Regions from separate parts of the Gordonia sp. AC31 genome, predicted to be linked through region 1. Evidence: predicted binding sites of a transcription regulator. Region 1 holds the regulator's gene; the other holds the start of a gene.

Evidence for each region. The regulator HspR, encoded in region 1, represses chaperone genes until heat shock. The targets are predictions, from matches to a motif close to ANNTGAGTNNNNNNNACTCANNT.
Region 2: the regulator HspR is predicted to act here: its motif matches at 2,018-2,040, upstream of clpB (ATP-dependent chaperone ClpB).

The regions. Positions count from the first base shown of each region.
Region 1 is NZ_JAUZVK010000005.1:255,011-270,015, reverse strand. Features, by position in the region: gene lon (endopeptidase La) at 1-2,164, shown strand, start outside; gene Q9R39_RS08785 (HNH endonuclease signature motif containing protein) at 2,246-4,036, opposite strand; gene Q9R39_RS08780 (DUF1353 domain-containing protein) at 4,138-4,956, opposite strand; gene dnaK (molecular chaperone DnaK) at 5,426-7,270, shown strand; gene grpE (nucleotide exchange factor GrpE) at 7,267-7,899, shown strand; gene dnaJ (molecular chaperone DnaJ) at 8,110-9,312, shown strand; gene Q9R39_RS08760 (heat shock protein transcriptional repressor HspR) at 9,316-9,714, shown strand; gene Q9R39_RS08755 (SRPBCC family protein) at 9,759-10,226, shown strand; gene Q9R39_RS08750 (hypothetical protein) at 10,245-11,351, shown strand; gene Q9R39_RS08745 (hypothetical protein) at 11,451-12,527, shown strand; partial or broken gene Q9R39_RS08740 (FAD-binding oxidoreductase) at 12,566-13,729, opposite strand; gene Q9R39_RS08735 (amidohydrolase) at 13,853-14,986, shown strand; gene Q9R39_RS08730 (serine/threonine-protein kinase) at 14,991-15,005, opposite strand, start outside.
Region 2 is NZ_JAUZVK010000005.1:74,906-89,910, reverse strand. Features, by position in the region: gene Q9R39_RS07970 (glucose-6-phosphate dehydrogenase (NADP(+))) at 1-640, opposite strand, end outside; gene Q9R39_RS07965 (hypothetical protein) at 748-1,851, opposite strand; gene clpB (ATP-dependent chaperone ClpB) at 2,110-4,662, shown strand; gene Q9R39_RS07955 (helix-turn-helix domain-containing protein) at 4,718-5,008, opposite strand; gene Q9R39_RS07950 (zinc-binding alcohol dehydrogenase family protein) at 5,143-6,144, shown strand; gene Q9R39_RS07945 (DUF222 domain-containing protein) at 6,169-7,788, opposite strand; gene selB (selenocysteine-specific translation elongation factor) at 7,991-9,784, opposite strand; gene selA (L-seryl-tRNA(Sec) selenium transferase) at 9,795-11,111, opposite strand; tRNA gene Q9R39_RS07930 (tRNA-Sec) at 11,207-11,301, opposite strand; gene Q9R39_RS07925 (hypothetical protein) at 11,335-11,625, opposite strand; gene selD (selenide, water dikinase SelD) at 11,696-12,685, shown strand; gene nrfD (NrfD/PsrC family molybdoenzyme membrane anchor subunit) at 13,023-14,135, opposite strand; gene Q9R39_RS07910 (4Fe-4S dicluster domain-containing protein) at 14,132-15,005, opposite strand, start outside.

The DNA of each region.
Region 1 (15,005 bases):
TGTCATCGCGTCGATCGTGCAGGTCGGCCGCATCCCGGGCGGCGGCATGGCAGCCGTCGTCAAGGGTGAGCAGCGCGCGCAGATCGGAACCGGGACACCCGGTCACGGTGCGGCGCTGTGGGTCGAGGTGACCGAGGTCGACGCCGTCGAGGCCACCGACGAGGACCGTGAACTCGCCGGCGAGTACAAGAAGCTCGTGCTGGCGATGCTGCAGCGCCGCGAGGCATGGCAGCTCATCGACGCCGTCAACAAGATGTCCGATCCGGCGGATCTCGCCGACACCTCGGGCTATGCGTCGTGGCTGTCCGACGAACAGAAGCGTGAGCTGCTCGAGACGCCGGTGACCGCGGCGCGGTTGCGGCTGCTCATCGAGTGGACCGGCGATCATCTGGCCGAGTCCGAGGTGACCGAGAAGATCGCCGAGGACGTCCGCGCGGGCATGGACAAGCAGCAGAAGGAATTCCTGCTTCGCCAGCAGCTCGCCGCCATCCGCAAGGAGCTCGGCGAGGACGAACCCGAGGGCGCCGACGACTACCGCGGCCGCGTCGAGGAAGCCGACCTGCCCGAGAAGGTGCGCGAGGCCGCGCTCCGCGAGGTGGGCAAGCTCGAACGCGCCAGCGACCAGTCGCCGGAGACCGGATGGATCCGCACCTGGCTCGACACCGTCCTCGACCTGCCGTGGAACACCCGGACCGAGGACTCGACCGACGTCAAGGGCGCGCGCGAAATCCTCGACGCCGACCACCACGGCCTCGACGACGTGAAGGACCGCATCGTCGAGTACCTCGCGGTGCGTGCCCGTCGCGCCGAACGCGGCCTGCAGGTCGTCGGCGGACGCGGGTCGGGCGCCGTGATGGTGCTCGCCGGTCCTCCCGGGGTCGGCAAGACATCGCTCGGTGAGAGCGTCGCCCGGGCGCTGGGCCGCAAGTTCGTGCGCGTCGCCCTCGGCGGTGTGCGCGACGAGTCGGAGATCCGCGGCCACCGGCGTACCTACGTCGGTGCGCTGCCCGGCCGAATCGTGCGGGCCATCGGTGAGGCGGGATCGATGAATCCCGTTGTGCTGCTGGACGAGATCGACAAGGTGGGCTCGGACTACCGGGGCGACCCGGCCGCCGCGCTGCTCGAGGTCCTCGACCCCGCGCAGAACCACACCTTCCGCGATCACTACCTCGATCTCGATCTCGACCTGTCCGATGTGCTGTTCCTCGCGACCGCCAACGTCATCGAGAACATCCCGTCGGCCCTGCTCGACCGTATGGAGCTCGTGACCCTCGACGGGTACACCGAGGATGACAAGGTCGCCATCGCCCGCGACTACCTGCTGCCCCGACAGGCCGAGCGGGCGGCGCTGACACCCGACGAGGTGACCGTCACCGATGCGGCGCTGCGGGAGATCGCGGCCAACTACACCCGCGAACCCGGTGTGCGGCAGTTCGAACGGCTGCTGGCGAAGGCGCTGCGCAAGGCCGCGACCAACCTCGCGGTCGAATCGGGCGAAGGGGGAACCGCGACGGCGCCCGTCACCATCGACGAGCCCGATCTGCGCGACTACCTGGGGCGTCCGCGCTTCACGCCGGAATCGGCGGAGCGGACGGCGGTCCCCGGTGTCGCAACCGGTCTCGCGGTCACGGGCATGGGCGGCGACGTCCTGTTCATCGAGGTGAACGCCACCGAGGGTGAGCCGGGTCTGAAGTTGACCGGCCAGCTCGGCGACGTGATGAAGGAGTCGGCGCAGATCGCACTGTCGTACGTGCGGGCGCACGCCGAGCAGCTCGGCGTCGACCCGAAAGCGCTCGACAAGACCATCCACGTGCACGTTCCGGCCGGGGCCGTGCCGAAGGACGGTCCGAGCGCCGGCGTCACCATGGTCACCGCGCTGGTGTCGATGGCGACGGGACGTCAGGTGCGCAGCGATGTCGGGATGACCGGCGAGGTCACGCTCAACGGGCGGGTCCTGCCGATCGGTGGGGTCAAGCAGAAACTGCTTGCCGCACAACGCAACGGGCTGAAGACCATCTTCATCCCGCAGCGCAACGAGCCCGACCTCGACGACGTGCCGGCCGAGGTGCTCGACGCCCTCGACGTCCGGCCGATGACCGATGTCGCCGAGATCTTCGCGCAGGCGCTGGAAGTCGCCGTCGACGCGCAGGTGACCGCGGCCTGATCCCGCGCGCTGTAGCCCAGGCCCAGCCCAACACCCCGGTGGTTCGTGGACGATCACGTTCCGCCGGGGTGTCGGCGTTCGTCAGAATGGCGGGGGCTCGTCGTCGTGGGTTGTCGCTTGATGGTGGGTTGCCTCGCTCCGGGCGCGGCGGTTCGTTCCGCGCTGTTTCTTGTTGCGGGCACGTTCTTCTCGCCGCTTCGCGTGTTTGGCGGCGGTGCGTTCGGTGATCGTGCGCGGTTGTCGGCCTTGTTGTTGTCTGCCTTGCCGTTCGGGCACGATGATCCGCGGACTGGGCGGCGCTTTCGCTGCTTGTTCGAACCGGATGCGACGCAGGTTGGGGAAGAGGTCTTCGAGGGTTTCGGCCTCGCCGGGGATCACAAAGCCCTCGGGCGTCACGTATTCGGTGACCAGGCGGCCCTCGTCGTCGCGGTACTGCACATCGGTCCAGTCACCGTGGGTCTTGTGCAGATGACCGGGACGGCATTTGGCGTTGAGGTTCTCACTCGAGGTCGCACCCCCGCGTGCCGGCCGGGCGTGGTCGTACTCGGCGACGTGATCGACATCGGCGGTGAATGCCGAACGCGTGCAACCCGGCTCGGTGCAGTAGCCGTCGCGCACCCGCACGAACTCCGCACATGCACTCGTCGGACGATACGGGTCACCAGGCAGGGCAGCCGGGTAGACCACCACCATCTCCGACGACGGCGGCTCCGTCGACGGTGGCTCCGACGACGGTGTGGCCGAAGTCGGGGGTGCCGACGCGTCACCCGCGCCGTCGGTGTCATCTGTAGCCTGCTGTGGCGCAGCGATGTTCGCCGTCCGCGTGGGCTCGTCGTCGTATCCGCCCTCGCCGGCGACGACCTGCGTGGGTGGTGTGCGGATGGGGGTGACCGGTCTGATGGTCGCGTCGGGCCGGGCGGCGAGGTCGCGCACATGCTCGTCGGAGATGACTCCGTGCCCGTCGATCCAGCCGGGTCCGGACCCGCCGGCCAGGGTGTCGGCGTCGGTGACGACGTGGATCACGATGTCGGTACTCGCCGCCGAACCTCCAGGATCGACAGGTGTTGCGGTGCAGTCGGATTGTCCGCACGCACAGGTGAACGCTGTTCGGGTGAGCAACGCGTACATGGCGTCGGACTTGCGTTCCCCGAGGGTGCGGCCATCGCGGTCGCAGACGGATGCGGCGAGCTCCCGTACCGAGGCGTTGGAAGCTCGGATGTTCTCGGCGGCCATGACCGCGGTGATCTCACCGGTGCCGTCACCGTGGTTCTCGGTCCACACCCCGCGTTTGTCGAGCGCTTCGCGGCGCCGTTCGCGGACGGCGTCGGCGTCGTGGCCGAAGACCAGGCGGTCGATCATGTCGCGCAAACCTGACGTCGACCACGACCCGGACCGGGAGCGCAGCAGGTCGGCGATCGATTCGTCGAGCACCTCGATGATCCGGCGGCTGTCGGGGTCGTCGGGGTCGAGAAGGTGATCATCGGACACCAAGTGGGTGCGGCCGATGATCTCGCGGATCTGGTGCGGCCCGATGATGCCGTCGCGCAACGTCTCCAACACCCGCGGCAGTCGGTCACGCAGACACAGCGCCTCGTCGACCAGCATCCCCGCCCGGTAGCGGGTGATCCCGGCCTCGCGCGAGACCCGGGCGACGATGTCACCGAAACCGTCCGAGACGTAACTGTTGCCGACCGTGGTCAACAGCCGATCACACAACACCAGGATCGTCTGATAGCGGCACCACGCCAGATACGACTCGCCCGCGCGGATCGACCCCAGGCGCTGCATATGGGTGGCGGTGTCGGCATCGGCCGGACAAGCAGGATCGACCCCGGCGAGGAACTCGCCCGGCAGATTCGTCCATGCCCCCACAGTGACTCCCCCCGAAGTCGTTGCCAACCGGCCTGGTTGACCGGTTCAACTTATACATCCAAGGTAGACCCGACCACCGACAAGAATGCTCGGCCGAGCCGCTACGTGAGCCCGACGGTGCGAGCGATCCTCTCCGACAACAGATACAGCGCATAGGCGAAGTAGGCCACGATCGCGGCGGGCAGGACCCACAAGGCGGCCACGGCCGCAACGAGACTCGCCGCCCACTGGCGCCCCCACAGCGGCGCGGCGACGAAGATCATCAGCAGGGAGAGCAGGAGAGAGACCGCCGGCGATGATGTCGGCCACGACCAATCGAACAGCAGCGCCCCGCTCGAACCGACCGCCGCGCAGATGCCGACGAGGCTCAGCACCAGCCACCCGACCACACTGAGACGTCGCCATCCGCCGGCGACCCATCGCGTGCGAAGTGCCACGGCCGACCACATGATCCACCGCTTGAGCCAGGGGACGCCGGACGCCCGCATCATCTCGCGGAAGAACCGGTCGGACAGGGTGTCACTCCCGAGCGCGCCGGAGTTGACGGTGCCCGTGATGAGCTCGTCGTGGATGAGCGCCGCGAGTGAGTGTCTGCCGTAAGGGTTCTCGAACCAGCGCAGGAACCGGGGGATCGAGGCGAGGTCGGTGGGGTTGTCGTCGCCGGGCACAAACGCGCGGGCCGCGTCGACGGCGCCCCGCGCATCGGCTTCCGTCTGTCCTCGCTCGACCAGTTGTGTTACCAGGTACTCCTCGACCGCGGGATCGGAGAACCGGAAGGCGTTGCGCACGAGAAACTGTCGCTCGTCGATCTGCGCGATCTCGACCTCGCCACGCCCGGTCGGGTCGTCGACCTCGAAGCCCGACGTCGGCGCGACCCGCCACGGCACCCATCGCGGATCGTTCGGTGTGGTCTCGTTCATCGCCGCCTCCGCGTCGAGGGGATGTATCGACCGTAGCCCCCACGCGACCGGGACCGATGGGTAACGGAGGCGCAGCGTGTTGGGGTGGTGGCGTACTGACCACCGTGGAAGTTGCGGGCCCGGGGCCCCGGCGATGGCGAGGTCGAAGAAGCCACGCATCCGTATGACGTTGTGCCCGGAAACCGGGCGCAACGTCATTTGCGTTTGAGGCCCCGGCCCAAATTGAGCGAACTCCGCTCAATTTTTTCGACGATCCGGGAACAATCCGTCGGCCACCCCCGTTACACACTTCGAGAAACCTGAGCGACGAAGACTCAAGTCGGTTTGACTCGGATCTACTTTTTCAGTAGGACATGAGTCGGACGCACTGAAGTCCGGTCCCGCAGAGTTTCGCCACGACATCCCCGCGGTCGCGAGACCCCGGGACAAGGACTCGGGTGCACACCCGCAAACTAGGAGGAAGCCAAACATGTCTCGTGCTGTTGGAATCGACCTCGGTACCACCAACTCGGTGGTGGCCGTGCTCGAAGGCGGCGAAGCCGCCGTCATCGCCAACGCCGAAGGCGCACGGACCACCCCGTCGGTGGTCGCGTTCGCGCGTAACGGCGAGGTGCTGGTCGGTCAGCCCGCCAAGAACCAGGCGGTCACCAACGTCGACCGCACCATCCGCTCCGTCAAGCGCCACATGGGCGAAGGCGACTGGACCGTCGAGATCGACGACAAGAAGTACACCCCGCAGGAGATCAGCGCGCGCACGCTCATGAAGCTCAAGCGCGACGCCGAGTCGTACCTGGGTGAGGACGTGACCGACGCGGTCATCACCGTCCCGGCCTACTTCAACGACGCGCAGCGTCAGGCCACCAAGGAAGCCGGCCAGATCGCCGGCCTCAACGTGCTCCGCATCGTCAACGAGCCGACCGCGGCCGCCCTGGCCTACGGACTCGACAAGGGTGAGAAGGAACAGACCATCCTGGTCTTCGACCTCGGTGGCGGCACCTTCGACGTCTCGCTGCTCGAGATCGGCGACGGCGTGGTCGAGGTCCGTGCGACCTCCGGCGACAACCACCTCGGTGGTGACGACTGGGATCAGCGCGTCGTCGACTGGCTCGTCGAGAAGTTCAAGAGCCAGAACGGCATCGACCTGACCAAGGACAAGATGGCCCTGCAGCGTCTCCGCGAGGCTGCCGAGAAGGCCAAGATCGAACTCTCGAGCTCCCAGAGCACCTCGATCAACCTGCCCTACATCACCGTCGACGCCGACAAGAACCCGCTGTTCCTCGACGAGCAGCTCTCACGCAGCGAGTTCCAGAAGATCACCTCTGATCTCCTGGAGCGCACCCGCGCACCGTTCCAGGCCGTCATCAAGGATGCGGGCATCTCTGTCGGCGACATCGACCACGTCGTGCTCGTCGGTGGTTCGACCCGTATGCCGGCCGTCACCGACCTGGTGAAGGAACTGACCGGTGGCCGCGAGCCCAACAAGGGCGTCAACCCGGACGAGGTCGTCGCCGTCGGCGCCGCACTGCAGGCCGGTGTGCTCCGCGGTGAGGTCAAGGACGTGCTGCTGCTCGACGTCACCCCGCTCTCCCTCGGTATCGAGACCAAGGGCGGTGTGATGCACAAGCTGATCGAGCGCAACACCACCATCCCGACCAAGCGGTCGGAGACCTACACGACCGCCGAGGACAACCAGCCGTCGGTGCAGATCCAGGTCTATCAGGGTGAGCGCGAGATCGCCTCGCACAACAAGCTGCTCGGCAGCTTCGAGCTCGGCGGCATCGCCCCGGCGCCGCAGGGTGTCCCGCAGATCGAGGTGACCTTCGACATCGACGCCAACGGCATCGTGCACGTCACCGCGAAGGACAAGGGCACCGGCAAGGAGAACTCGATCCGCATCCAGGACGGTTCCGGCCTGAGCAAGGACGAGATCGACCGCATGATCAAGGACGCCGAGGCGCACGCCGACGAGGACCGCAAGCGTCGCGAGGAGGCCGAGACCCGCAACCAGGCGGAGTCGCTGGTCCACCAGACCGAGAAGTTCCTCAAGGAGAACGAGGACAAGGTCCCGGCGGAGCTGAAGGAGAAGGTCGAGGCGGCTGTCGCCGGGGCGCAGGAAGCGCTCAAGGGCAACGACACCGCGGCGATCAAGTCCGCGATCGAGAAGCTGTCGGAGGAGTCGCAGGCCCTCGGCCAGGCGATCTACGCCAACGCCGCTGCCGAGGCCCCCAACGGTGAGTCCGCCGCGGCCGACAGCGATCCCGACGTCGTCGACGCCGAGGTCGTCGACGATGCCGACTCGAAGGAGAACAAGTGACCGCAGGAGCCCATTCGTCGAATGGGTCCGGCGAGGAGCCGGTGACGGTGACCGACCGTCGTCGTATCGACCCGGAGACGGGTGAGGTGCGCGACGAGCCGGCCGCCGGCCCCGGCCCGGCCGACGCCGGACCGGTTGTCGACGAGTCCCAGACGGACGAGTCGCAGGCCGACACCGCAGCCGACGAGCCGGATGCCCGCGTCGCCGAGCTGACGGCCGACCTGCAGCGCGAACGCGCCCAGTTCGCCAACTTCCGGCGGCGTGCCGCCGAGGAGAAGCAGGGGTCGGTCGCCTACGGCAAGCAGATCCTGATCGACAAGCTGCTGCCGATCATCGACGACCTCGACCGTGCACGCGAGCACGGCGACCTCGACAGCGGTCCGCTGCGTGCGGTCGCCGACAAGCTGACCGGTGTGCTGGCCGCCGAAGGTCTCGTGGCCTTCGGTGCGGCGGGTGACGAGTTCGATCCCGAACTCCACGAAGCCGTGCAGCACGACGGTACCGGGGCACATCCGGTGATCGGATCGGTGTACCGATGCGGCTACCGCCTGGGCGAGAAGGTGATCCGCACCGCGATGGTGACGGTCACCGATCCCGCTCCCGCGGGCGACGCGCCCGGTGCACAATAGAACGACCGTCGCTCGATCCTGGGTGGGCGAACTCACCACTGATCCCTGAGGTGCGAGGAGCGCAAGCGACGAGCCACGAAGGGCGACGAACCCTTCGTGGCTCGCTTCGCTCGCACCTCAGGGAGCAGGTGGTCTGCTCGCACCTCAGGGAGCAGGTGGCCCCAACTGAAACTTCAATCCAGACAACAGAACTCAAGGAGGTGACGTCTGGTGGCACCACAACGTGAGTGGTTAGAACACGACTTCTACAAGGACCTGGGCGTTGCTTCTGACGCTTCGGCTGAAGAGATCAAGAAGGCCTACCGCAAGCTCGCGCGCGAGCTGCATCCTGATGCGAATCCGGGTGACAGCGCGGCCGAAGAGCGCTTCAAGCGCGTGTCCGAAGCCCACAGCGTCCTCGGCGATGCCGAAAAGCGCAAGGAATACGACGAGACACGCGCCATGTTCGCCGGCGGACGATTCCGCGGCGGCGGCAACGGCTTCCCGGGTGGCTTCCCCGGCGGCGGAACCACCTACACCACCGGCGGCGGTGGCGACTTCGACCTCGGCGATCTGTTCGGCGGGGCGCAGACCGGGGGCGGCGGTGGCGGTTTCGGCGACATCTTCGACGGCCTGTTCAACCGCGGCGGCGGAACGCAACGTACTTCGACGGCGAGCCGGCCGCGTCGTGGCAAGGACCTCGAGACCGAGACGACGCTCTCGTTCTCTGACGCCGCGCTCGGCACGACCGTCCCCCTGCGGGTGACGAGTCCGTCACCCTGCACCACCTGCCACGGCTCGGGCGCCAAGCCCGGGACCAGTCCGCGGGTGTGCGCGAACTGCAACGGTTCCGGGTTCGTGAGCCGCAACCAGGGCGCGTTCGGATTCAGCGAGCCCTGCCAGGACTGCCAGGGCACCGGGTCGCGGATCGACGACCCGTGCACCGATTGCGACGGCAGCGGCGTGAAGGTCCGCGCGCGCACCATCAACGTCCGGATCCCCGCCGGCGTCGAGGACGGTCAACGCATCCGGCTCGCCGGGCAGGGCGAGGCCGGTCGTCGTGGCGCCCCGTCGGGTGACCTCTACGTCGTCGTGCACGTGACCCCGCACAAGCAGTTCACCCGCAGCGGCAACGACCTTCGGGTGCAGCTGCCGGTGCGGATCTCCGAACTCGTTCTCGGAGCGACGGTCTCGGTTCCGACCCTGGAGGGTTCGGTCGGGGTGAAGATCCCGCCGAACACCACCGACGGCCGCACGCTGCGCGTGCGCGGTCGTGGAGTGCCCAAGCGCTCCGGCGGGGCGGGCGACCTGCTCGTCACCGTGAAGGTCGCGGTTCCGAACAAGCTCGACGAGGCCGCGGTCGAGGCGATGCGCGCCTACGACCAGGCCGAGCGGGCAAGCGGTTTCGACCCGCGGGCGGACTGGGGGCGATGAGTCATGGCCGGTGCGAGCAACTTCGACGGCGACGGCGCGACCTTCCTGATCTCGGTGGCCGCCGAACTCGCCGGCATGCACGCCCAGACCCTGCGGACGTATGACCGCCTGGGCCTGGTCACCCCGCAACGGACGAGTGGCGGTGGTCGCCGCTACTCGTCCCGCGACGTCGAACTCCTGCGCGAGATCCAGCGTCTCTCGCAGGAGGAAGGCGTCAACCTCGCGGGCATCAAACGCATCATCGACCTGAGCAATCAGGTCGAGGCACTCCAGCACCGCGTGCGCGAGCTGACCGACGAGGTGCAAGCGTCGCGGACCCGCCGCGGCGGCGAACTCGTCCCGGTGCCGCGCACCAACGCCCTGGTCGTCTGGCAGCCGCGACGCAAACGCACCACCGACTGACCTGGTTTCGACGCGAGCCCACGGACGTGCGTAACGTTGAGCGTATGGCTTCTGAACCCGTCACCACCGTCGACTCCGGCCCGCACAAGGTCTCGCGCCGGGTCGTCGTGAACGCCCCGGCCGCCGATGTGTTCGCGCTCGTGTCGAATCCGCATCGGCATCCGGAGCTCGACGGTTCCGGCACGGTCCGCGACACCCCTGTGGACGGGCCCGAGACGCTGACCCGTGGGGCGCGTTTCAGCGTCGGGATGAAGCAGTACGGCGTGCCGTACAAGATCACCTCGACCGTCACCGACTTCGAACCCGGTCGGGTCGTCGAATGGCAGCACCCGATGGGGCACCGCTGGCGGTGGGAACTCGAGTCGACGTCACCGACCACGACCGCGGTCACCGAGACCTTCGACTACTCGACGCTCCGGGTACCGAAGATCATGGAACTCATCGGCTACGACAAGAAGAACGGCAAGGGGATCGAGGGCACCCTGCGGGCCCTCGCGGCCCGGTTCGCCTGAGCCGGACCGTTACCCTTGATGGACTCCTCTTCCCCCGAGTCGTTCCCCGAGCCCGGCACCTCGGATGAACCCGTCGTCGTCCTCGGCATCGTCGCCGCGCCGGGCCAGGCGATCGACCTCGCCCGCAAGCTCATCGAAGCCGACCTCACCGACCACATCCAGACGACCTTCCCTGGCGCGCGCTGGCAGCTGGATCTCCTCGAGGCCGGCGTCGTACAGCCGCCGGCCGGCGACGCCGAGATCGTCGACGCCACAAGAGATCTTCTGCTCGAACACGAGTGGGATCTGGTGCTCTGCCTGACCGACCTGCCGCTACACGTCGGCAAACGTCCGGTCGTCGCGCATGCCAACGCAGTGCACGGCGTCGCGGTCCTCTCGGTGCCGGCGCTCGGCGCCACCGGAGTGCGGCAGCGGGCCCGCGGCATCATCACCGGACTCGTCGGTCAACTCCTCGGTGCCGACGCCGACGACCTCCGCGGTCACCAGAAGTCGCCGGCGCGGTCGGCGCTGCGCCATCGCGTGCGCCAACTCGGGACCGACGTCGACGAGGCGGGCACCGCGTTCACCGCGCGTGTCCTGACCGGGAACCTGCGTCTGCTCACCGGCATGGTGCGCGCCAACCGCCCGTGGCGGCTGGCACTCGGCCTCACCCGCGCCCTCACCGGGGCGATCGCGGCCGGGGTCTTCGCACTCGTCACCGCCGACATCTGGCTTCTCGCAGACACTTTCGGTGGGATTCGCCTGACCGGGGTGGCGCTCGGCTCGATCATCGCGATCACCGCGACGCTGATCATCGGCGCCGACCTGTGGGAACGTGGCACCTCCCGTCAGACGCGCGAACAGGTGGCGCTGTTCAACATCGTCACCGTGATCACGGTGGTCCTCGGCGTCGGCGCCTTCTACGCGGCGCTGTTCGTATTGTCCGCCCTCGGCGCACTGTGCCTGGTGGTGCCGCAGGTCTTCGGTGCGACGCTCGGCCACCCGGCCGGTTTCACCGACTATCTGGAGGTCGCCTGGCTGACGTGCTCCCTCGCGACCGTCGGCGGTGCCCTGGGCGCCGGCCTGGAAACCGACGAGGCGGTGCGCGACGCCGCCTACACGCAGCATCCCGCGGAGCCCATCTGAGTCGGTGTACCTGCACAGCCGGGTGTACGAGGACCGCAGGCGAGCCGCTAGGCTTGCGGGTCAGAACGCCACAGCAAGGTCGGCGACGGGAGGTGAACCATGTCCGAGGTACCGGCAAACGGTCCGATGCCAGGGTTCGTGGTCCTGGGTATCTCCGTCGTCGACGACCAGATCAGCTCGGTGGTCCGCGACGCCGACGGCCACGTCCTGGCGAGCAATCTCGTCGACCTTCCGGACGCGTCGGCGGCCGGTGCCGAGGCCGCGATCCTCGAACTCGTCGATTCCGTCCCCGTGGAGGTCGACCGCATCGGGATCTCGGCGTCCCGCGCAGACGTCCGCGACCACCTGGCTCGGGCCTTCGCGCCGGGCGCCGGCACCGGGCCGTCGTGGACGGAGAAGGTCGTCGTCACCGGCTATGCCGCCGCACTCGCCGAGATCGCGTGCACGCATGCGACGCGCGGTGGGGTGGTGGCCGTCGTCGACCTGGATCGCGATGCCGCGCCGGCCGCCGGCACGACCCTCGCCACCGTCGACACGTCCTCCGGCGCCGTCCTCGGCACGACCGACTTCGCGCCGGGCGACATCGCCTCGGTCACCGACCCCGACGCGGCGACCCGGCTCGCGACGGCGGTCACCCGCCTGCCGCGCGGGCGTGACATCACGTCGGTCATCGTGGTCGGCCCCGGCGCGCAACTCCCCGGCATCGCGCCGGCCTTCGAGTACGCGGCGCAACGCCCGGTCACCGTCGCGGACAACCCGGCGCTGGCCTCGGCCCTCGGTGCGGCCGATGCCGCGGTGGTCGCCGCGGCAGCACCCCCCGTCGCCCCGCGGACGTCCACGGGACGTCGCTGGTGGTTCGTCGGCGCCGCCATCGGCGCGGCCGTGTTCCTGGCCGCCGTCGGGATGACGCTGATCCTCACCGCCGAGTCGACGGTCGCCGAACCCGCGCCCGTCACCGTGACCGAGACACCGGCAGCGGTCACCTCGACCCAGGAGGCGACGGTCACCGAGACCGAGACGGAGACCTCCGTCCGCACGACGACGGTCACCAGCACCCCGCGTCCCGTCACTCGAACGGAGACGGTGACCGAGTCGGCTCCCGAGACGTACACCGTGACCGAGACCGAAACGGTCACGGCTCCGGCCGGCGGCGAGCCGAGCCTCGAAGTCCCCTGAGGCGCAACCGGTTCGGGGGAGCCAACTCCGGTACCGGGTCAGAACACCGGGTCGTGCTGGATGCGGCTGGCCCGGACGCCCGCGATGATCAGCGTGCGTCGGGTGTTCTCGATCATCTGCGGTGAGCCGGCGATGAGCACCTGGCGGTCCTGCCAGTCACCGGACCGGGCCACGACGTCGGCGAGGGTGCCGATCTCGTGGTCGATGCCGAGCTCGGCGGGTGTCGCCACCGCGTTGATCCACCACGGATCGCTCTCCTCCTGGGACACGGCGGTGACCCGCAGCCAGGGATTGGTCGACGCGATGCGGCGCAGGACGGTCAGGTCGTACAGCTCGCCCGGGTAGCGCATGCCGTAGAAGATGTGCGTCTCCGGCGAATCCGCGCGCATGGACATCTCGATCAACAACGCCCGCAGCGGTGCGAGCCCGGTCCCGCCCGCCACCATGAGGACCTTGCTGTCGCGGTCGACGTGCAGCGTCCCGTGCCCCTGGGCGAGGGTCCACACATCGCCGATGCTGGTCTCGCTCACGATCGCGGTGCTGACCGTTCCACGGGGGATCGCACGCACGTGGAACTCCAGTTCACCGGCCGGGTTGGGCGGGATGGCGGGGGAGAGATTGCGCCACTGCTTGGGCCATTGCGGGGTGTGCACCTCGAGGTATTGGCCCGTGTTGAACGTCAGCGGCGAGTGGGCGAGAAGCCGGACGACCGCGAGGTCCCGGGTGATCCGGTACTTCTCGACGACCTCGGCGGTCCAGCGCGCAGGATGGGTCGCGCTCTCGGCCGCGCCCCGCATGACCCCGGTGACCAGCATCATCGCCTGCGAGACGGTCTGTTCGGTCTCGGCGTCCCAGTAACCGGCCATGAGGCTGCCGAACTCGCCCATCAGGGCGGCGTACATCACGTGGTAATGCTCGGGCTCGACTCCGAACTTGCGATGGTCGCGTCCGAGCTGCGCGAGGAACTCCACGAGTTCGGCGTGACCCGACTCGGCCGGGATCGCTTCCAGCACATGGTCGATGACCCGATGGAAGGCCACTCGCTGGGCCGCCATCGACACCCCGAACAGGTCACGCAGGTCGGGATCGATCGCAAACATCCGGGTGTAGACGTTGGTGACGAACCGGTCGGGCTGTCGATTGACAGCCGTCCGCAGCTGATGCAGCGCGTGGCGCGTATGTGTCGCCATCTCGAAAAGATCACACCTCCGTCGCGGCTCGTCTCCCCACCCGGTTCAAGAGACCCACACTAGTCCTTCAACACGTCACAATTCAGGATCCGGCATCCCATGTCGGACAGTGATGAGGTATGGCAAGGTACGGGGATGACGTCCCTCGAAGGGGTCCTCACGGGCATCGTTGATGCCCATGTGCAGCACTGGAACCCGCGGCGTACCCCGTGGGCGGCCACGCGGGCGTCGCGGCTGTACGGGTTCGTCCCCACCTTGGGCGACCGGGTGTTTCCGCTCGTGGTCTCGCGCGCCGACCGCGAGTACATCCTGACCCCGCGCACCGTGGCCCGGGCCTACGAGCCGCGTCAGTACGCCACCGATGCGGCGCTGGTGCCGACCGTGGTGGGGGTACCGATCGACACGGTGGTGCACGTCGAGTCGCATTGGCGCCGCGAGGTCGCCGACGCCGCGGAGCCACCGGTGGACAGCACCGCCGTCGAGGAGACCCGATATCTCGAGAGCCTGCCGTTCGGCCAGGCCGGTACCCCCCGCCTCGGCGCCGTCATCTCGCACGGCGATCCGCGGACCCGCACGTTCGCGACCATGCTCGACGAACAGTTCGCGGCCTCGCCGCGGTTCCGCGGCATCCGCATCGTCGCGTCCCGACATCCCGATCCGCGCGTCCGCGATGGCGGGGACACCGACAACCTGCTGTCCTCGACGGCGTTCCTCGAGGGGTTCGCCGAACTCGCGAGCCGCGATCTGGTCTTCGAGGCGTCGGTGTACTCCCATCAGCTCTACGACGTGATCCTGCTGGCCCGGGAGTACCCCGACACGACGATCGTCCTCGACCACTTCGGCATCCCGGCAGGGGTCTTCGGTCCCGTCGGTGTCCGCACCGGCGCGACAGCCGCAGCGCGCGCGGACATCTGGCGATTGTGGCGAGAACGGATGACGACCCTGGCGAACCACCGCAACGTCGTCGTCAAACTGTCGGGTCTGGCGATGCCGATACTGGGTTACGGTCACGAACGGTGGGGCAACATCGGCGGTCAGGCCACGCTCGCCGAGATGATCGGTCCCTTCGTCGAGCACATCGTCACCCATTTCGGGTCGGACCGCATCATGTTCGGGTCCAACTATCCGATCGATCGGCCCAACGCCGCGGTCGACGTGCTGGTCGGCGCGCTCGTCGACTGTGTGTCCCAGTGGGGTTCGGAGGCTCTGCGGAAGATCTTCCGCGACACCGCTGTTCGTGTCTATGCGATCGATGACGCGGCGGGTTGACCGCTCACCGGCCGCGGGG
Region 2 (15,005 bases), 180 kb from region 1:
CTTCCGCCACGTGCTCGCGGTTCCACACTCCCGAGAACAACCCGTTGGCAAACCGGAGGACGTGCAGGTTCTGGGTGCTCTCCTTTCCCAGGAAGTGGTCGATCCGGTAGATCTGCTTCTCGTCCAGGGATTCGTGAACCGCCTCGTCGAGAGTCCGGAAGCCGTCGGGGGACGTTCCGAACGGCTTCTCGTAGACGACTCGGGATCCCTTCGCAAGATCGTGCGCGGCAATGGCTTTCGTGTAGTGGACGAAGGTGGTCGGTGGGAGGGCCAGATAGTGGACCAGTTGAGCACCGTCGCCGACGGCGTCACGGGCCGCGTCGATCACCTCTGGCAGACGGCCGGGGTCGTCGACGGTGAACCCGCCGCCGGCGAATCGGATGGTCTCGGCGAACGCTTCCCATTCGTCCGATGACACCGACCCGTCCGGACCGAACTCCTCGATGGCGTCCTTCACGTGCTGCCGGAACTCGTCGTCGGTCCGGTCGCCACGGCCGTTGCCGATCAGCTGCCAGCCGTCGGGGAGCAGGTCTCGGCGGTGGAGCTCGTACAGCGACGGCAGGACCATCCGCTTGGCGAGGTCGCCCGTCGACCCGAAGAGGATGAAGATCACCGGCCCGGTGGAGTTGTCTGTGGTCACTCAATCCATATTGCGCGAACAGATGTGCAGAGTGCGGGATGTGTGCTGGATTCCGTTACCGATCCCGCACTGCGGATGTCAGCGGATCCCTGCGCCGCCGGCCACTTCTAGTCCTGCGGAGGTCCGGGCAGGGGGAGCGCAGACACCACGGCAGGGCGTAACGCGACGGGAACGACGTACCTGTCGCCCTCGAGCGTCAGCCAGCCTTCGTCGATGTACAACTCGAGCCGACGATGGATTGCTTCGACGAAGAACTCGCTGAGTCCGAGCTTGGGGACCCAGGCGTCGATCTCGGCGATACTCAGCGGTGAATCGCCGAGTCCGCTGACGACCACGCCGATCACCGACGACGAGAAGTCGATGTCGGGGTTGTATTCCCGAGGAAAGCCGGACCGAACCCATGCGATGAGTCCCACCCGCAGCACGTCGATCCGGGGCTCTTCCCGCCACAGATGGGCGGCTCGCCCGGGACGTGCGCTCGAGGTGTTGGCTTCGACGATATCGAGGGCCTGGGCAAACTCCCACAGGTCATGCAACGACGCGACGTTGCTCATGCTCTTGACGTGAGCGGGGAAGTCGATGTCGAGCCGGCGGGCGAGGTCGCGGGCATCGGCCGGTTTGAGCCACCGACTCTGCGTGGTGGGGCGGTGCGGACCCAGCCAGTCCAACAGCTCGGTGACCCGCCGGAGGGGCCGCGTTTCCAGGAGGGCACCGCGCTCGGTGGCCTCGTCGACTTCCTCGATGGTTGTGGTCTGGAACTCGAGCCCGGCGGCAAGTGCGAACTGCTCGGCGGCGTAGGCCGATACGGATTCGGTGCCGAGCCACATGCCGGTCTCCATCAGGTAACGGCGCATCGTCTCGATCGCGATGGCGAGCGGTTTGGCGTCCTGCCCTTGATTCGAATCGATGTGGTTGAGCATCGACACCATGGCATCGACGTCGTCGGCAGTCCAGGAGAGCGGATCGAAACCGGGGTTCACCTGCTCAATGGCGTCGAGCACGATGAACGCGTACGCCCCGATGTGGGTGACCGCCTCCTCGTCGTCCGGGAAGACTTCGGCGCGGAGCCACGACTCGAATGCTTTGGGAGCTAGGTGTCGCGTTGCTGAACCGAAGAGCGGTACCACGTTTGAGTGGTTGCCGTTGCCGGACTCGTTTTTGCGCTTACGTTGGGCGCGGCGCTTCTTCTTGTCGCGTGAAAGCTGTGACATCAGGCTCAAGAATAGGCGCCCGACTTGTGCGTCGTTCAATACTGCGGATCGGTTTGTCGCGTTCCGGAGAGTCTGTGGCGTCGGGTTCCGAGCCTGGACGGCTGGAGGGCGGCGAATCGCCAGCCCGACATCCTGGAGCAAGTGGGCTATGTCACAAAAACTTCCGCCTTGAGCGGAATGCACTCAACTCTGTTGGCGTTGTAGACCGCGTATGGCTCATACTTGAGCCTGTTGGACTTAAGAGAAAGGTGCACGCGAGTGGACAGCTTCACCCCCACCACCAAGACGCAGCAAGCATTGAGTTCTGCTGTGCAGGCGGCGGCCAGTGCTGGCAACCCCGACGTGCGACCGGCCCACATCCTCGTGGCACTGCTCGATCAGTCCGACGGCATAGCGTCGCCGCTGCTCAAAGCGGTGGGCGTGGACCCGTCGAGCGTTCGTGCGCAGGCCCAGGCTCTGGTCGATCGCATGCCGACGGTGTCCGGCGCCAGCTCGACGCCTCAACTATCCCGCGAATCGATCGCGGCCGTCACCGCAGCTCAGCAGCTGGCCGGTGAACTCGACGACGAGTACGTCTCGACCGAGCACGTCGTCGTCGGCCTGGCGACCGGTGATTCCGACGTCGCCAAACTGCTGCACAACCTCGGTGCGACTCCGCAGGCCCTGCGCGAGGCGTTCGTCGCCGTGCGCGGCAGCGCACGGGTCACCTCCGAGGATCCCGAATCGACCTACCAGGCTCTCGAGAAGTACTCGACCGACCTGACCGCGGCCGCCCGGGAGGGCAAGCTCGACCCGGTCATCGGCCGCGACACCGAGATCCGGCGCGTCGTGCAGGTGCTCAGCCGGCGGACCAAGAACAACCCGGTCCTCATCGGTGAGCCCGGCGTCGGCAAGACCGCCATCGTCGAAGGTCTCGCGCAGCGCATCGTCGCCGGCGACGTGCCGGAGTCGTTGCGCAACAAGACCGTCATCTCCCTCGACATGGGTTCGATGGTCGCCGGTGCGAAGTACCGCGGCGAGTTCGAGGAGCGACTCAAGGCCGTGCTCGACGAGATCAAGGGTTCGGCCGGACAGGTCATCACCTTCATCGACGAGCTGCACACGATCGTCGGAGCCGGTGCGACAGGCGATTCCGCGATGGACGCCGGCAACATGATCAAGCCGATGCTCGCCCGTGGCGAGCTGCGGCTGGTCGGTGCCACCACCCTCGAGGAGTACCGCAAGTACATCGAGAAGGACGCCGCACTCGAGCGACGCTTCCAGCAGGTGTACGTCGGCGAGCCGTCGGTCGAAGACGCCATCGGCATCCTCCGCGGCCTGAAGGACCGGTACGAGGTGCACCACGGCGTGCGCATCACCGACTCCGCATTGGTCGCTGCCGCATCGCTTTCCGATCGCTACATCACCTCGCGGTTCCTGCCCGACAAGGCCATCGACCTCGTCGACGAGGCCGCGTCGCGGTTGCGGATGGAGATCGACTCGCGCCCCGTCGAGATCGACGAGGTCGAGCGGATCGTCCGCCGTCTCGAGGTCGAAGAGGTCGCCTTGCAGAAGGAGACCGACGCGGCGTCGAAGGAGCGGCTCGAGAAGCTGCGCGCCGAACTGGCCGACCAGAAGGAGAAGCTCAACGAGCTCTCCGCCCGGTGGCAGTCGGAGAAGACCGCGATCGACGCGGTCCGAGACCTCAAGGAGGAGCTGGAAAGGCTTCGCGGCGAGGCTGATCGCGCCGAGCGCGACGGTGATCTCGGACGCGCCGCCGAGCTGCGGTACGGCCGTGTCCCCGGACTGGAGAAGGAGCTCGAGGCCGCGATCGAGAAGACCGGCACGGATCCGTCGCAGGACGTGATGCTGCAGGAGGAGGTCGGACCCGACGACGTGGCCCAGGTCGTGTCGGCGTGGACCGGAATCCCGGCCGGACGCATGCTCGAAGGCGAGACCGCCAAGCTGCTGCGCATGGAAGAGGAACTGGGACATCGGGTCATCGGTCAGAAGGATGCGGTGCAGGCGGTGTCCGACGCGGTGCGTCGTGCCCGCGCGGGCGTCGCGGATCCGAACCGGCCGCTCGGCTCGTTCATGTTCCTCGGCCCCACCGGTGTCGGTAAGACCGAGCTCGCCAAGGCGCTCGCCGAGTTCCTGTTCGACGACGAGCGGGCAATGGTCCGCATCGACATGAGCGAGTACGGCGAGAAGCACAGCGTGGCACGGCTCGTCGGTGCTCCGCCCGGCTACGTCGGGTACGAGGCCGGCGGCCAGCTGACCGAGGCGGTGCGGCGTCGTCCGTACACGGTGGTCCTGTTCGACGAGATCGAGAAGGCCCACCCGGACGTGTTCGACGTGCTGCTGCAGGTGCTGGACGAAGGTCGCCTGACCGACGGCCAGGGCCGGACGGTGGACTTCCGCAACACCATCCTGATCCTCACCTCGAACCTCGGTGCGGGTGGCGACAAGGATCACGTCATGATGGCGGTGCGGTCGGCGTTCAAGCCGGAGTTCATCAACCGTCTCGACGACGTGGTGATCTTCGACGCCCTGAGCCCGGAGGAACTGGTGTCGATCGTCGACATCCAGCTCGGCCAGCTCAAGAAGCGCCTCGCACAGCGTCGCCTCGACCTCGAGGTGTCGCTCAAGGCCAAGGAATGGCTGGGCGCTCGCGGATTCGACCCGCTGTACGGTGCCCGCCCGCTGCGCCGCCTGGTGCAGCAAGCCATCGGTGACCAGCTCGCCAAGCAGCTGCTCGCCGGGGACATCCGGGACGGCGACGTGGTGCCGGTCAACGTCAGTGCCGACGGAGAATCGTTGGTACTCGGCTGAGTTCGTGAATGACAAGGGACCCATCCTTCGGGATGGGTCCCTTTGTCTGCGCCGGCTACGGATGTGGGAAGCGGTCGAGGTTGTCCTCTACCCACAGGCGCAATGCGTCCAGCGGCCCGGCGGCGTCCACCCCGAGTTCCGTCAGTTGGTATTCGACGTGCAGCGGGACCGCCGGATAGACGGTACGGGTCAGCATCCCGGCTGTCTCCAACCGACGCAGAGTCGCCGTGAGGACTTTGGGGCTGATCCCGTCCAGCCGCACGCGGAGCTCTCCGAAACGCATCGGTCGATCGCGTAGGGCGCCGATGACCAGGGCGCTCCACTTGTCGGCGAGAAGGTCGAGCATCCCTCGGCAGGGACACGACGCAGAGTAGGCGTCTCCGCGATGGGACGGCAGTGACATGGCGCTGGCCTCGATGCTCTCTATTGGATACTAGGAGCCCTTGCGGGTAACTGGGGTCGTGTGGATACCTTAGCGCCATGACACGAGAGATGACAGCCCTGGTCGCGGTCGCCGCGAACTCCGTCGAGGACCCGAGCGCGTTCGCCGAGACGACAATGCCGGTGCCGGCGCCCCGTCCGCACGATCTCCTCGTCGAGGTCCGCGCGGTCTCGGTCAACCCGGTGGACACCAAAGTGCGTGCAGGCCTGCGTGACTCCGATCCGCCGCGTGTTCTGGGATTCGACGCGGCGGGGATTGTCGTCGGGATCGGCGACGAGGTGTCGAGGTTTGCCGTCGGGGACGAGGTCTACTACGCCGGTTCGATCGATCGGCCGGGAACGAATGCCGAATTCCATCTTGTCGATGAGCGGATCGTCGGGCGCAAACCGTCGTCCCTCGACTTCGGCGCGGCTGCCGCACTGCCGTTGACCACGATCACTGCCTGGGAGTCGTTGTTCGAGAAGCTGCGGGTCGATTCCGCGGACTCGGGAACGATCGTCGTGGTGGCGGGTGCCGGGGGCGTCGGCTCGATGGTCATTCAGTTGGCCCGGACCCTGACTGATCTCACCGTGATCGCAACCGCGTCACGGCCTGAGTCGCAGGAATGGGCGCGAGGACTCGGTGCCCACCACGTCGTCGACCCGAGACGCCTGCGCGAGGACGTGCGGGCATACGCTCCGCGCGGTGTGGACTACATCTTCTCGCCCCACTCGTACGGAAATGTCGAGTCCTATGCCGACATCATGGGTGTACACGGTCAGGTCGTCGCCATCGACGAGCCGGAAGGTCTCGATACCCTCCCCCTGAAGCAGAAAAGCCAGAGTTGGCATTGGGAGTTGATGTTCTCCAAGCCGTTGTTCGCACCGGAAGACGACTCGCAACACCAGATCCTCGGCCGGGTCGCCGAACTCGTCGACGCCGGCAAGATCCGCAGCACTGTCAACCGTGAACTGGCTGGTTTCACGATCGAGAATCTTCGTACAGCGCACCGGGTCTCCGAATCCGGAGGGGCGATCGGCAAGGTGGTCCTCACGCGCTGACCAACGCGGATGAGCCGGCGAACTTCACGAGGTGGCGAGTAACTCCATGAGGTGTGCTTCGACGAGGGAGGGCCGGGGCGTGCGTGGTCCGGGTCGGGGTGGTCGGACGTCGATGACGTGGCTGATTTTCAGCCATGAACGGCGCGCGTCATGTGGGCGTGGCTCGTCGCCGGACGTGGTGCGTCCGTGGATCTCTCGCCGCACCTGTGCCAGGTGGGCCTGCAACCGCTTGGGTATGTCGGGTCGGCGGTTGATGTATTCGGGGTTGGGCGGGGCGCCGGGTTCGGCGTTCAATCGCCAGGCGCAGCGGCCTTCGTCTGGCCCGGACCGGACGATCCGGGTGGTGTACTGGCCGGGTTGGTCGCCGACCATGCGGTTGTGGCGGGGACAGGCGGGTGCGAGGTCATCGATGTCGGTGAGTCCGCCCTTGGCCCAGTCTCGTTCGGCGTGATGAAGCTCGACCTGGGTGGCGGGCTGATCGCACCCGGGAGCCGAGCACACTTCCCCATCGGGGCGGGCGAAGGAGACGAGGCGTTGTTCGCGGGTGGCCAAGCGTTTACCCCGCCCGAAGTGCAGCGGCACAGCGGTGGCGTCTTTGAAGATCGCCAACCACGGCTGGACGTCACCGGCCATCGCGATCAGGTCCCGGACGGGAAGCAGGGTGCCGGTGGCGGTGGTGGCGAGTCCGGCTTCGCGGACGAGGTCGGAGAGGTCGGTTTTGATGATCAGCTGCACGGGCAGGCCGCGATGCGAGGTGCCGAGTGTGCCGTCGGCGAAGCCTGCGGCCAGGGCGGCGTCGAGGGCGTCGTGATTCGTTTGGGCGAGAGTGCGACCGTCGCGGTCGGCTGCCGAGGCCAGGGCGTCGGGGTCGGCGGTGCCGGCCGGTCCGGACGGTGAGGCGGGGTCGTCGGGGTTGTTGAGTCCGGGTTTGCCCCACACGGCGAACATCATGGTGAGCCGGGCGGCGAGTGCGGGGGTCAGGGTGCCCGATACTTTGGCTGTCCCGTCGGCTCGTTGGCGGCCGATCCACAGGCCGCGGCGTCGTTTCTGGTCGGTGTCGTCGGTCAGTGTGCCGTCGGGGTCGAGGTGGGCGAGCAGGCGGGCACCGAGTTGGGTGATGTCGGCGGGGGTGTGGGCTTCGGCGATCTCGGCCATCTGTCGTTCGGCGGCGACCTTGATGTCGTGGTCGATGGTGCCGGGGATGCGGTCGAGGACGTCGAGGGTGGCTTGTACGTGGGCGGAGCCGACAGCTCCCGCGGCGAACGCCTCGGCGAGGCAGGGGTGTTCGGGTGGTAGGACCTCGCCGCCGAGGCTGGTGCGGGTGGCGGTGGCGTCCATCTGCTTACGGCGGCGCATCGGGTTCGAGACTCGTAGCCGGTGTGTCATGTACTGCATGAGGGTGCGGCAGCCGGCTTTTCGGGGCAGGTCGCGGGCCTCGACCTGATCGATCTGCCGGTCACCGGCAACGGTGAGTCGCGCGATGGCGCGTTCGGTGGCAGAGGCGACGTCGATCAGTTCTTCGTCGGTGCATGACGACAAGTCGACGGTCTGTAGTTCGTCGAGGTTCGAGTGTAGTTCGGCGACGAGTTCGGCCGCGCGGGACACGGGTGCGCCGTGGTCGGCGAGTGGTGCGGTGCTGGGCATGACGGTCACCTCCCCCGAGAACCGTTGCTGCGAATGTAGGTTCGAGTGTACACCAATCCAGACGTGTGGCAAGGCCAAACATACTGCTGTGCAATGCTATTCGTTGATGTCGACTTGTCGGTGTCGTGTGGTAGGGGCCTCGGACGGAAGCTCTTCCCGCGATGCACGCGGCGACCTGTCCGACAGGACCACCGCCCGCGGCTCAGCGCACGACCTCGCGGTGCCCGGCGTCGAGCCGGCGGGTCCAACCACGGGCATCCAGGTACTCCAGTAGCGGAATCACCACGCGCCGAGTGGTTTCGAGCGCCTGACGAGCGGCGCTGGTGGTGAACGGCTGATCGAGCGAGGCGAGGGTGCGCATCGCCAGGGCGGGGGCGGTCGGCAACAGCACGACGCCGTCGCGCAAACGGAGAATTCGGCCCGTGCGCTCGGCGGCGGCGAGTTCTCGGGCGCCCAGGCCGAGTGCGGCGAGGTCATCGGCCTCGGGTGCACGGAACGGATGGTCGGCGAGCCGGCGCTCCAGTGCGCTGACCGCGTCGTCGGCATCACCCAGGGAGGGCTTGTGACCCGGGACCGCCAGGTGCCCGTCGGACGACGACAGCTCGGCTTCCGAGATGACGGTCGCCAGCAGCGTCGTGTCCGGAAGCCCGAGCAGTGCGGGTGCGCCGGACGCGGACAGCCCCGCCGACAACGGATCTCGGTCGTGTAGATCGACAACGGCGGCGCGGAGTCGCTCGGCCCAGGCGGTGAGGGAGGTTTCGGCGACCCACCACTCGCCGATCACCCGTATGCCGTGGGGAGCGGGCTCGGCGTCGTCGACCAGGCCGAGTCGCGTCAGATCGGTGACGCGCATCGCGCCACGCCGATGCACTTCTTCGGCGGCCCCGGCGTCGTCGGACATGGCCGCCAGCGAGGCCGCGCGTCGCATCGCGTCGCCCCGTCGGGTCAGCGCCGGGGGATCGGGGTGCAGCACGACGCCGCCGCCGACGATACGTTGGCCGGGATCGCGCAGGACCAGCCGATCGCCCCGCGACATCGGCACGGCGCGCGCGAGGGTCACACGCGCGTGGTCGCCGTCGAAGGGGCGCAACCGGACCGGTAGCGCCGCTGTGCCGATGTGCGCGACGAGGTGTTCCGGTGCCTCCTCGAAGGACATTTTGCTCACGCGCCGGACATCAGCGACAGCAGAGGTGTGCCAGGCTCCGGGCGTCACGAGTGCGTCGCCACGCGAGACGTCGTCGACGCCGACGCCGCGCAGATTGATCGCGACTCGGCTGACCGGGGCCGCGGTGGTGAGAGTTGCACCCTCGCTCTGCAATCCACGGACATCGAGTCGTCGGCGGTCGTCAACGGTGAGCAGGTCCAGGGTGTCGCCGACCGCGATCGTCCCGGCGGCCAGGGTGCCGGTGACGACGGTGCCGGCGCCGGTGCGGGTGAAGACCCGGTCGATCCAGAACCGGACACGCCCCGAGGTCGACGGCGGTGATGTCCCGGCCAAGACGGCGTCGAGCCGTGTGCGCAGTTCGTCGATTCCGACGCGATCGGGCGCCGACACCACGACCGCCGGCGCATCGGAAAGGCCGGTGCGGCTGAGGCGATCACGCGACAGATCGATCACTTCACGAACGCGGTCGGGCGAGGCCCGGTCGGCTCGGGTGATGACCAGCAGCCCGTACTCGATGCCGAGGGCGGCGACGGCATCACGGTGGTCGTCGGACTGGGCGCTCCATCCCTCGTCCGCGGCGACGACGAACAGGACGACGGGCGCCGGGCCCAGGCCGGCCAGCATGTTCGGGATGAACCGCTCGTGGCCGGGGACGTCGACGAAGGCCACGTCGGCACCGGAAGGCAGTGTGGTCCAGGCGAAACCGAGGTCGATCGTCAGCCCTCGGCGTCGTTCCTCCTCCCATCGGTCCGGCTCGATCCCGGTCAGAGCACGCACCAGTGTGGACTTCCCGTGGTCCACGTGTCCGGCGGTGGCCACCACGTACTTCACGAGCGCGACTTCACGACGCGCCCAGAGCCTGTCGGATCGCGGCGAGTACCCGCACGTCGTCGGCTTCGGGAACGCAGCGCAGGTCCACCAGACACGCGTCGTCGTGAACGCGGGGTAGGACTGCCGGATCGCCGACGCGTAGGCGGGCGGCCGTTGCGACCGGAAGCCGCACCGCCCACCCCGGCAGCGGCACGCCGGGTGCGCCACCGCCACCCACCCGTCCGTCATGGGCGACGATCGGGAATCCGACTGCCGTACCGAGGCGCTCGGTGCGCACGCGAAGTCTGTCGGGATCGGCGTGAAGGTACTCCCAGACGGGGGGTCGTGGCCCGCCGACGGTCACCTCCATCGCAGCCAGTGCCAGCTTGTCCGCGCGAACTGCCCGTGCCAGTGGGTGTTTCGCGAGGCGCTGAACGAGCGCCGCATCGCCGAGGAGGAGTCCGGCCTGCGGTCCGCCCAGAAGTTTGTCGCCGCTGGCGATGACGAGGTCGGCACCGGATTCGAGTGTCGTGGTGGCGTCGGGTTCGTCGGGCAGCAGCGGGTCTGGCTGCAGGAGTCCGCTGCCGATGTCGGCGACGACGGGCACGCCGTGCGCCCGGCCGAGGCCGCGTAGCTCGGAGAGCGAGGTCTCGCTGGTGAAACCCTCGACCCGGAAGTTGCTCGGATGCACCTTGAGGATCGCTCCGACGTCGTCGTCGGTGAGGGCGTCGGCGTAGTCGTGCGCGTGGGTGCGGTTGGTGGTGCCGACCTCGTGTAACCGGGCGCCTGTCGACGCGATCAGTTCGGTGAGCCGGAAACCTGCGCCGATCTCGATCATCTCGCCACGACTGATGACGACTGCACGCCCGGCCGCCAGCGCGGTCGTCGCCAGTACCAGTGCGGCCGCACCGTTGTTGACCATCAGCGCGTCTTCCGCTGCGGGACAGGCTTGTAGGAGAGCGCTGCGGGTGGCCGCCCCGCGCTTCGACCGGGTGCCGGACTCGAGATCGAGTTCCACGTCGACGTAACCCGACGCCGCGCCGACGGCGTCGAGCGCCGCGGGTGACAGCGGTGCCCGCCCGAGGTTCGTGTGCACGACGACCCCGGTGGCGTTGAGCACGGGGCGGACCGACGACGCATACGACGCGCTGACCGACTCCACGACGATCCGCTCGACGTCATCCGGTGGCGTCTCGCCGCGGCGGGCCGCGTCCTGGGCCTGGCGAATGATGTCGCGAACCGCGGTGTCGCCCAGTCGTGCTCGCGCCGCGGACACCGCGGGCAGGGCCAACAGTGCGTCGGTTCGCGGAATTCGACGGCGCGGATCGGTGACGGGGGGCTTCGACACGGCTCCTCGCTTCGCTCGTCACCGGCTCAGCCGGCGGGGGGTGGCTCTCGCTTCGCTCGTCACCGGCTCAGTCGGCGGGGGTCACGGTCGACCCCTGGCGGAGGCGGACGGGAATCGAACCCGCCAGGCCGAGATACTCGACCTCCTCGGTTTTGAAGACCGGGGAGCCCACCAGGACCCATACGCCTCCATGCGGTCCCAACCTATCCGATGTGCGGCCGGGTCAGTCCTGCCGGTGTGGCCAGTTGCCCTCGGTGATGAGTTCCTCGAAGTGGCGGATCAACTTCGGGTTGAGATCGTCGTCGACGGCGCGCTCAAAATTGCCGTCCCACTTCGCGAACCACTCCTCGTCGCGCTTCATCAGGAAGATCGGCCAGCCGTGGGTGATGTCGAGTTCGTCGGCGTAGAGGTCGGTCGACCCGTCCTCTCGCATGTACCAGTAGTCGTGACCGGATTCCCAGAACGCCTGCAGCTCGCCGGCCGTGACGTAGTACTCGCCGTCTGCTTGCCTCATGTGCCGATGGTAGCGATCGCCGGAGGGCCGTATCACTGATTGCCGGAGGGCTACCCTCGACACGGTGACCGTGCGAAGCGAGACACCCATCCGACTGACCGGCTACGCCCACGGCGGTGGATGCGCGTGCAAGATCCCGCCGGGTGAGCTCGAGCAGGCGGTCGCGGGACTCACCGGCCAGGTCGGTGACGACATCATCGTCGGGCTCGACGACGGGGACGACGCCGCGGCGGTGCGCATCCGCGACGACCTCGCGGTGCTCTCCACCGCCGACTTCTTCACCCCGGTCGTCGACGATCCGTACGACTGGGGCCGCATCGCCGCGGCCAACGCGCTGTCGGACATCTACGCCATGGGCGGCACCCCCGTCGTCGCGATCAACCTGGTCGGGTGGCCGCGGGAGGTGCTGCCGATGGAGCTGATGACCGAGGTGCTGCGCGGCGGTCTCGACGTCGGAGCGCAGGCCGCCTGTCCGGTGATCGGCGGCCACACCATCGACGATCCGGAACCCAAGTACGGCATGGCGGTGACCGGGGTGGCCGAACCCGACCGGTTGTTGCGCAACGACGCGGCCGAGCCGGGGTTGCCCATCACCCTGACCAAACCGATCGGCGTCGGACTGCTGAACAACCGGCACAAGCAGACGGGCGAGGTGTTCGAGGAGGCGATCGCCCTGATGACGACGCTCAATCGCGATGCGTCGATCGCTGCGGTCGCGGCCGGCGTCCGTGCGGCGACCGACGTGACCGGCTTCGGTCTACTCGGGCATCTGCACAAACTGTGCCGCGCGTCGGGCGTCGGCGCGGTAGTCGACCGCGCTTCGGTGCCAGCCGTGAGCGGCGCGGACGAGGCGCTGCGCGACGGGTTCGTGTCGGGGGGTACCCGCCGCAACCTCGACTGGGTGCAGCCGCACCTCACGGTCGATTCCGGTGTCTCCGACGACGACCTGCTGTTCCTCGCGGACGCACAGACCTCGGGCGGGCTGCTCGTGGTCGGCGAGGTCCCGGGCTACCCGGTGATCGGCGAGACGGTGGCGGGGACGGGTATCCGGGTTCGCTGACTCGGTCGCCAGGACCCTTCGTGACGCGCCCTCCGCAAGCTCCGGGCGCTCCTCAGGGAGCGGGGGGGGGTGGGCCTTTGCCCTCCGCAAGCTCCGGGCGCTCCTCAGGGAGCGGGGGCCTGGCGGCCGTTGTGGACCACGAAAGAACACTCGTGAACGTCCGAAAAACATGCTCCCTGAGGTGCGAGCGAAGCGAGCCACGAAGGGTCACGCAACGTGTCTCACCAGGCCCTTCGTGGCTCGTCGCTTGCGCTCCTCGCACCTCAGGGAGCAGGGGTTATGCGCCCTCTTTCGGGTTAGGGAGCAGCAGGGGGCGGCGCACCTCAGGGGGCAGCGCTCAGGGCGCGGGCGGTCCGGTGGTGATCGAGTCGTCGGTGATTCCGGCGGCACGACGGGCCGCGAGGCGGCGCTTCTGCGGTTCGATCGTGTAGCGGGGGTTCTTGGCCGACTCGATGCCGGCGTCGAAGACGCCGAATCGCGTGCAGGCCGACGCGGCGAGCAGTGCGATTCCCGAGACGACCGCCAGGGGGCGGGAACGCCCGCTGAGCAACGCGCCCACTCCGCCGGCGACGGCGAGTCGCTCGCTCCAGCGCAGCAGGGTGCCGGCCTTGCCGTGGTGGAGCGGTTCGGCGGCGACCGGGTCCATCCGTCGCTCCGTGAGTCGCATCGCCACGAGGTCGCCGACCACGCCCAGCGCCGCGAGCGTCCGTGCCGGCCCGGCCTGACCGACCGGCGTGGTGACCAGCGCCAGCCCGCTCGACGCCAGACTCGCGGAACTGACGAACACGAACGGCAGGTCCCGGTGCATGGCGTTCCAGGTCGGCACGGCGGTATCGGAGAGCAGGACCGCGGTGTACACCGCGAGCGGCGGACCCGCCAGCCCGGCGGCCAACCCGGCGGGGGCCTCGACGGCGCGCAACACCGCACGAAGCGGCCCGAGCGGCAGCCGCGCACCGGTCATCCGGTCGACCTCGGCGACCGCCGCGACACCGAGTGCCCCGCTGAACGCCGACAGGATCCAGGAACCGACGCTCATCGGCGACGTCACCTTGAACGTGCGCAACATGTTGTAGAACCGGTCCGGCCGTCCGAGGTCGGCGACGAGCGCGATCCCGCCCAGACCCACGGCACCCAGACCACTGAGGCGGGCGTTGCGGCGCAACGCGTCCCGCCCGGTGAGCTGGGCCCCGGCGGCCAGGACGCCGGAGCCGCCGGCGACACCGCCGAGAAACAGGTAGGCGGCCACCTTCTCGTCCCAGGGTGGTGGCTTGACGACGGGATGCCCGTAATACGAGGTGAATTCGGCATCGGGCACCATCGACATCTCGCGGTTGCCGTCGCCCTGACCGAAACCTCCACCCGGCCTTCGCTTTCCGCCGCGGCCGAAACCCCGGCCGCGCCGCCGGGGCGGCTCCGGCGGACGGAAGGAGTCGAATTCCGACGAGGTCATCGGCCGCCCCGCAGGAACGAGAGTGCGGCGGCGGCCAGCATTCCGGCCGCCGCGATCCCGGCGCGCTTGTACATGGCCGGCAGGTCCGCGGTGCACACCCGCGGGTCCGGCGGCAGTCCGTAGACTTCCGGCTCGTCGAGCAGCAGGAACACCGATCCGGTGCCGCCGACACCGTCGTTCGGGTTGGCGCCGTAGAGCCGCGCCTCGGTCATGCCCTGCTCGTGCAGCGCCCGGACGCGGGCGTGCGCGTCGTCGACGAGGTCGTCGTGGTCGCCGAACTTGATCGACGTGGTCGGGCAGGTCTTCGCGCAAGCCGGTGTCTCGTCGTCGAGCAACCGGTCGTAGCAGAGCGTGCACTTCTGCGCGACACCGCGTTTGGGCACCTCGGGCTGCTCGCCCTTGCGTTCGCCGGAGCGGGTCGTCGGCGCGGCGGTGCCGTCGGCCCGGCGCTCGACGACGCCGAACGGACATCCGGCCACGCACGTCCCGCAGCCGTTGCAGACGTCGTCCTGGATCACGACGGTGCCGAACTCGGTGCGGAACAGCGCGCCCGTCGGACAGACGTCGAGGCACCCGGCGTGCGTGCAGTGCTTGCAGACGTCCGACGACATCAGCCAGCGGAACTCGGGGGTGTCGGGGACTTCGACTCGGCTCGTCGCTTCGCTCCTCGCCGGCTCAGCCGGCAGGGGAGAGGGCCTGGTCGGCAGAGACGAACGATCTTCAGGCGAGGAGCCGGGCATCGCGGGCATCCCGAGTCCGACGAGCGCACGCCCGGACTCGCGGGCCTCGGCGATGCGCTCGGAATTCTGCTCGATGAAGGCGACGTGGCGCCAGGTGCTCGCGCCGAGGGCGACGGTGTTGTCGTACGAC